2 linked regions of the Pseudoduganella albidiflava genome follow. The protein of the gene in region 1 interacts with the protein of each later gene in a pairwise test. Links are inferred from orthologs where the notes say so. Each region holds a gene or a part of one and is shown in the gene's direction. Other genes may lie near its edges. The genes, in order: minD and epsG.

What was found.
Region 2: the proteins of minD (region 1) and epsG interact in binary tests that used the Bacillus subtilis proteins (3 or more experiments, as listed by UniProt). The link is inferred for Pseudoduganella albidiflava from one-to-one orthologs.

What each region holds. Positions count from the first base shown.
Region 1 is NZ_CP036401.1:6,784,674-6,787,932, forward strand. The notes cover bases 151-3,091. They hold minD (septum site-determining protein MinD), read left to right. Parts: upstream 151-1,183; coding sequence 1,184-1,999; downstream 2,000-3,091. Other genes in these bases: metE (5-methyltetrahydropteroyltriglutamate--homocysteine S-methyltransferase), read left to right, coding at 151-246; minC (septum site-determining protein MinC), read left to right, coding at 353-1,120; minE (cell division topological specificity factor MinE), read left to right, coding at 2,000-2,251; EYF70_RS28150 (hypothetical protein), read right to left, coding at 2,304-2,795; EYF70_RS28155 (response regulator transcription factor), read left to right, coding at 2,995-3,091. In the rest of the region: more of metE, read left to right, coding at 1-150; more of EYF70_RS28155, read left to right, coding at 3,092-3,259. UniProt on the Bacillus subtilis protein: ATPase required for the correct placement of the division site. Cell division inhibitors MinC and MinD act in concert to form an inhibitor capable of blocking formation of the polar Z ring septums.
Region 2 is NZ_CP036401.1:5,032,981-5,036,229, reverse strand. Bases 282-3,212 are described here. They hold epsG (chain length determinant protein tyrosine kinase EpsG), read left to right. Parts: upstream 282-1,274; coding sequence 1,275-2,150; downstream 2,151-3,212. Other genes in these bases: epsI (exosortase-associated protein EpsI, B-type), read left to right, coding at 3,049-3,212; xrtB (exosortase B), read left to right, coding at 2,150-3,052; epsF (chain length determinant protein EpsF), read left to right, coding at 282-1,249. Also shown: more of epsF, read left to right, coding at 1-281; more of epsI, read left to right, coding at 3,213-3,249. UniProt on the Bacillus subtilis protein: May be involved in the regulation of capsular polysaccharide biosynthesis. Autophosphorylates in vitro. Phosphorylates and activates in vitro two UDP-glucose dehydrogenases, YwqF and TuaD, as well as the DNA-binding proteins Ssb and SsbB.

The sequences.
Region 1 (3,259 bases):
GTCATCCCGGCCGGACAGCTGTGGGTCAACCCCGATTGCGGCCTGAAGACGCGCGGCTGGCCGGAAACCGAGGCGGCCCTGCGGCATATGGTCGACGCGGCGCGGCAGATGCGCGCGGAATGGGCCAGTGAAGCGACCAATGCAGCGACCAGTGCAGCGGCCAATGCAGCGGTCAATGCGGTGGCCAGTACGCTGACGAACAAGGTGGCCGCCGAAGCGGGCAGCGGCACGGCTGAAGCCGCATGAACACAGGGCCGGGAGGCTGTTCCGTACGTGAAAATGCCTCACCGATAATTGTTTTTTGACAGTAAAATGCTCGGGCCCGGGCCTGCCCGAACTTTTTACTGCCGTCATGTCCAAAAGCCCGTTTCAAAAGCCCATCGAAATCAAGATTTCCACCGTCGTTGCCGTCTCCGCGATCCTGCACACGTCCGACCTCATCGCCCTCGATGCCGCCCTGCGCGGCATGACGGGTGGCGTTGCCGATTTTTTTGAAGGCGACCTCGCCGTCATCGACGTCGGCGACCTGGCGCCAGGTTCCGAACGCATCGACTGGGCCGGCACGATCGAGCTGCTGAAGAAGTACCGCCTGAATCCGGTGGCCGTGCGCAACGCGCGGCCGGACATGCTGGAAGAAATCCAGGCCCTGGGCCTGTCGATCGATACCGGCAAGCGCGACGATGCCGGCCCATCCACCGCAGTGCCGGCTCCTGCTCCAGCGCCGGCACCTGCTCCCGCTCCCGCTCCCGCTCCAGTATCGGCGGCCGCGCCTGCCGCGCCCGCCAATACCGGAACGATCATCATCGACACGCCGGTGCGTGCCGGCCAGCGCATCTATGCGCGCGGCGGCGACCTGATCGTGATGGCCGTCGTCAACAACGGCGCCGAGATCATCGCCGACGGCAGCATCCATGTGTACAACACCCTGAACGGCCGCGCGCTGGCCGGCGCCTCCGGCGACGCGACCGCGCGCATCTTCGCCCTGTCGATGTCGCCAGAACTGGTGTCGATCGCGGGTGTTTACCGGACGTTCGAGGATGGTTTCCCCGTCGAGCAGGCCAAGCAGCCCGCACAAATCAGGCTCAGCGGCGACAAACTGGATATACAATCTGTCAATTAAGGCAATTCAACAGGCAACGCGTCCGCGCCCCGCGCCTGAGCTTTCACACTAAAAGGATTATTCGTGGCAAGAATTATTGTTGTAACGTCCGGCAAGGGCGGTGTCGGCAAGACGACTTCCAGCGCCAGCTTCTCCACCGGTCTCGCGATGCGTGGCCACAAGACCGCCGTGATCGACTTCGACGTGGGCCTGCGCAACCTCGACCTGATCATGGGTTGCGAGCGCCGCGTCGTCTATGACCTGATCAATGTGATCAACAAGGAAGCCTCGCTGCCGCAGGCACTGATCAAGGACAAGCACTGCGACAACCTGTTCATCCTGCCGGCTTCGCAAACGCGCGACAAGGATGCGCTGTCGGAAGACGGCGTCGAGCGCGTGCTGGCCGAACTGATCGACATGGGTTTCGAGTACATCATCTGCGATTCGCCGGCCGGCATCGAGCATGGCGCCCTGATGGCGCTGACCTTCGCCGACGAAGCCATCGTCGTCACCAATCCGGAAGTGTCGTCGGTGCGCGATTCCGACCGCATCCTCGGCATCCTGCAGGCGAAGTCGCGCCGCGCGCAGTCCGGCGGCGAACCGGTCAAGGAACACCTGCTGATCACCCGCTATGCGCCGAAGCGCGTGGAAGCGGGCGAGATGCTGAGCTACACGGACGTGCAGGAAATCCTGCGCATCCCGCTGATCGGCATCATTCCGGAATCGGAACAGGTGCTGCATGCATCGAACCAGGGTAACCCTGCGATCCACTTCAAGGGCACGGACGTGGCCGAAGCCTATGAAGACGTCATCGCCCGCTTCCTGGGCGACACCCGGCCACTGCGCTTCACGGACTATGAAAAACCGGGGTTGTTCAAGCGCATCTTTGGAGGAAAGTAAATGGCCCTGCTATCTTTCCTGTTCCCCAGCAAGCCGAAAACGGCCAACGCCGCGAAGGAGCGGCTGCAGATCATCATCGCGCGCGAACGCAACGGCCGCAGTGGCCCGGACTTCCTGCCCGCACTGCACAAGGAACTGATCGAGGTGATCTCGAAGTACACGAAAGTGAATGCCGACGACATCAAGATCTCGCTGGATCGCCAGGGCAACCTGGAAGTGCTCGACGTCAACGTCGTGCTGCCGGACGCGTAATCCCGGCCGTACCGGTGCGGACCATTCGGACCGCACCGGCCCGCACGTGCGGCTAGCGGTTCTTAGCCGCCAGCAATTCCTCCACCACCTTCGCGCACGCATCCACGTGCTGGTAGCCGATCTGCCGGAAGGCAAAGAAGCCGATCGCCGCCGATGCCACCTGCCCTGCCAGCGGCACGATTTTCGATGCCTGTTTGGCCACCAGCTTTTTCCCGCTCTTTGCCAGCAGCTTGAAGACCAGGTCGCGCGTGATCAGTTTGCCCACCAGCATGCCCCCCACGCTGACCGACGCTTCGTAGGCGATCATCCGGTACTTCGGCTGCAGGCGCTCGACCTGCGCGGCCGTCAGGCCGAACGCCGCGTTCACTTCCTCGATCAGCTGGGTGAACAGCTTCACGTCGGAGACGATATCGACGCCTGGAATCGGCACCGCGGAGACCCCCGCGGCCAGCGCGGCGCGGCGGCGGACGAGCCGCCGGCAGCGTTCCCGCACCTCGGCGATGTTATCTGAAGAATAAGGCAACAATTCCCAGCCGCTGTCCACGAATGTGTCTCCTAAAAAGTTGCCAAACAAAAAAGTTCATTGAAAACGGCGTTTAACCAGTGTACCGTGTACCGATCCCACGGGCCCGCACGGAGCGTGTTTCTGACCAGAAATTGTTGGTCAAATTAGTAACAACATTGCAAACCCTGTTATATTCGCAGTGACCAAGCCTTACCCCCGTTCTTTAACCACCGATAAGATGAGAATCGTAGTCCTTGACAATGACCGAAGCCAGACCGAGCTGATTTCCCAGGTACTGACTTCCGCCGGCCACGTGTGCCATGCCTTCCAGACAGGCAAGGAACTGCTCGGCCAGCTGCGCAAGGACAGCTACGACATGCTCATCTTCGACTGGCAGGTTGCCGATATGGGGGGCGCCGAGCTGATGCGCAAGGCGCGCGAAAAGCTCAACGACGGCGCGCCCGTCATGTTCCTAACCACCAGTTCCGGCGAAGACGACATCG
Region 2 (3,249 bases), 1.8 Mb from region 1 along the record:
TCCGCTGACGGGCCTTGCCATGCCCGGCGCACTGATGCCAGGCTACATGGCGACGCAGATGGACATCATCGGCAGCAAGAACGTGGCACAGCGCGTGGTGGAGCGGCTGCGCCTGGCCGAGAGCCCGGCGGTACAGCAACAGTTCCAGGAAGCCACCGAAGGCCGTGGCACCGTGCGCGACTGGCTGGCCAATCTGCTGCTGCGCAAGCTCGAGGTCGAGCCATCGCGCGAAAGCAGCGTTGTGGGCATCAGCTTCCAGGGGTCCGACCCGCAGTTCGCGGCGGCCGTGGCGAACGCGTTCGCCGAGGAATACCAGAACATCAGCATCCAGCTGAAGTCGGAACCCATGAAAAAGGCGTCCGGCTACTTCGTGGAGCAGTCCAAGCTGTTGCGCGATAACCTGGAAGTGGCCCAGAGCCGCCTGTCGAAGTACCAGCAGGAACATGGCATCGTCAGCGTCGACAATCGCCTGGATGTGGAATCGGGGCGCCTGAATGATCTGTCGAGCCAGCTCGTGGCTGCGCAGACGATGGCGATGGAAGCGCGTTCGCGCCAGTCGGTGGCCCAGGGCCGCGGTGGCGAATCGCCGGACGTGAACAACAATCCGCTGATCCAGAGCTCGCGCGCCAACCTGGCGGCGGCCGAGTCGAAGCTGGCCGATCTGGGTCAACGGCTCAGCACCAATCACCCGCAGTACCTGAGTACCCGTGCCGAAGTCGAGAAACTGCGCGCTTCGCTGAACGAGAACGTGCGCCTGACGCAGAGCACCGTTGGCAACAATGCCTCCGTGCTGTCGCAGCGCGAGGCGGAAATCCGCGCTGCGCTCGACGCGCAGAAGACGAAGGTGCTGGAACTGAACCGTACCCGCGATGAAATGAATGTGCTGGCGAAGGATGTCGAGAATGCGCAGCGCGCCTTCGACATGGCTGCCCAGCGCCTGTCGCAAACCCGGATCGAAGGCCAGTCCGACCAGACCGACGTGTCGATCCTGAATCCGGCCGTGGCACCGCTCGAGCCGTCCGGCCCGAAGGTCACGCTGAACGTGATCCTGTCCGTGTTCCTCGGCACGTTGCTGGGCGTTGGCCTGTGCATGCTGGCTGAAATGTTCGACCGCCGGGTGCGTTCGGAAACCGATCTGTCCGACATGGCCGAACTGCCTGTGCTCGGCGCGATCAACTGGAACCCGCCGAAGCGCAAGCGTTTCAGCTTTGGCAAACCGACGGGCCCGCGCCAGCTGCGCCTGAATTGACAATCCACAAAAAATGGATAACGCCATGAATCATCCACTCCCGATCAATTCTGCTCCCGCCAAACCCAACACCGGCGACTCGAGCATGGGTGCGTTGCTGCTCGAATCGGGCAAGATCACGCCGGAAAGCGCCGAGCGCGTGCTGCGCATGCAGAAGGAACTGGGCATCCGCTTCGGCGAAGCGGCGCAACGCCTGGGCCTGATCACGGAAGCCGATATCCAGCAAGTGCTGGCGCGCCAGTTCGACTATCCGTACCTGACCCCGGGTGAAAGCAAGCTGTCGCAGCATCTGGTGGCGGCGTTCCAGCCATTCAGCGCCCAGGTCGAGATGCTGCGCGCGGTGCGCAGCCAGCTGATGCTGCGCTGGTTCGCCCGCGGCCACAAGTCGCTGACCGTGATGGGCGTCGAGCCGGGGGACGGCGCCAGCCTGTTCGCCGCCAACCTGGCGGTCGTGTTTTCCCAGCTGGGCGAGAACACGCTGCTGGTCGATGCCAACCTGCGCCACCCGTCCCAGCACGAGCACTTCGACATCAAGGGCCGGCAAGGTCTGTCCGACATCCTCGCCGGCCGTGGCGACTATGGCCTGGCCACGCGGATCGAATCGCTGCTGTCGCTGACGGTGCTGCCGGCCGGCACCCTGCCGCCGAATCCGCTCGAGCTGCTCAGCCGCAGTGGCTTCTCCGCACTGAACCTGCAACTGGAAGCGGCGCACGATATCGTGCTGTATGACGCCCCGGCGTTCGCCACCGCGTCCGATGCGCTGCCACTGGCGGCGCGCACGGGCGGTGTGCTGCTGGTCGTGCGCAAGAACCGCACCTCGCTCGACAACGTAGCGCTCGTTACCGAGCAGATGACCCAGGCCGGTGCCAAGGTCGTCGGTTCCGTCCTGGTCGAATTCTGATGAATACCGTAGCCACTCCCTCCATGCGTAACGCCGCCGCGCCGCGCGCAGCACTGTCCGATATGTGGCCAGTGCTGCTCGGGCTGGGGGTACTCTTCGTACCCTCGCTGTATTCGTTGATGACCGGTTTGTGGGCTACTGAAGAACAGGCGCACGGTCCGATCATCCTGGGACTCTCGCTCTGGCTGCTCTATCGCCAGTGGCCCGACATGGAACGCGCCAGCGCCGGCGAAGCCGGTTCGAAGATGGGCTGGCCCTTGTTCGTGCTCGGCCTGCTGCTGTATATCTTTGGCCGCTCGCAAGCCGTGTTCGCGTTCGAGATCGGCTCGATCATCGTCCTGCTGGCGTCGATCATCCTGCTCAAGTTCGGCGTGCGCGCATTGCGCTACCAATGGTTCCCATTCTTCTTCATGCTGTTCATGATCCCGCTGCCGGGAGGCATCGTCAGCCTGCTGACCATGCCGATGAAGATGGCCGTATCGTGGGCAACCGAGCATATCCTGTATGCGCTGGGCTATCCGATCGCCCGTGCCGGCGTCATCCTGCAGATCGGCCAGTACCAGCTGCTGGTGGCCGATGCGTGTGCGGGGCTGCAAACGCTGTTGACACTCGAAGCGCTCGGGCTCTTCTACCTGAATGTCGTGCGCCACTCGTCCGCATTCCGCAATGTCGTGCTGGCCATCCTGATCATCCCGATCTCCTTCACCGCCAATGTGACCCGCGTGATCACGCTGTCGCTGGTGACGTATTACCTGGGCGACGCCGCAGGGCAGGGGTTCCTGCACGGGTTCGCGGGTATGGTTCTGTTCGTGACGGCGCTCGTGCTCATCCTGGGTGTCGACTCCTTACTTCATTTGTTCGTACGCCGCCGCGAGCAGACGGTTGCGGGAGAAAAAGCATGAAGAAGCCTTTGATGATGAGCCTGGTCATGTGCGCCATGATGGTGTCCTCCGCCGCCGTGACGAAAGTGATTACGCCTACCGCCAAGCTGGCGGACCGCCAGGCACGCTTCGACCTGACGCGCATGGTGCCGGCGCAGTTCGGTGACTGGCACGTGGATGACAGCATCGTGCCGCTGCAGGTCGATCCCGAGACCCAG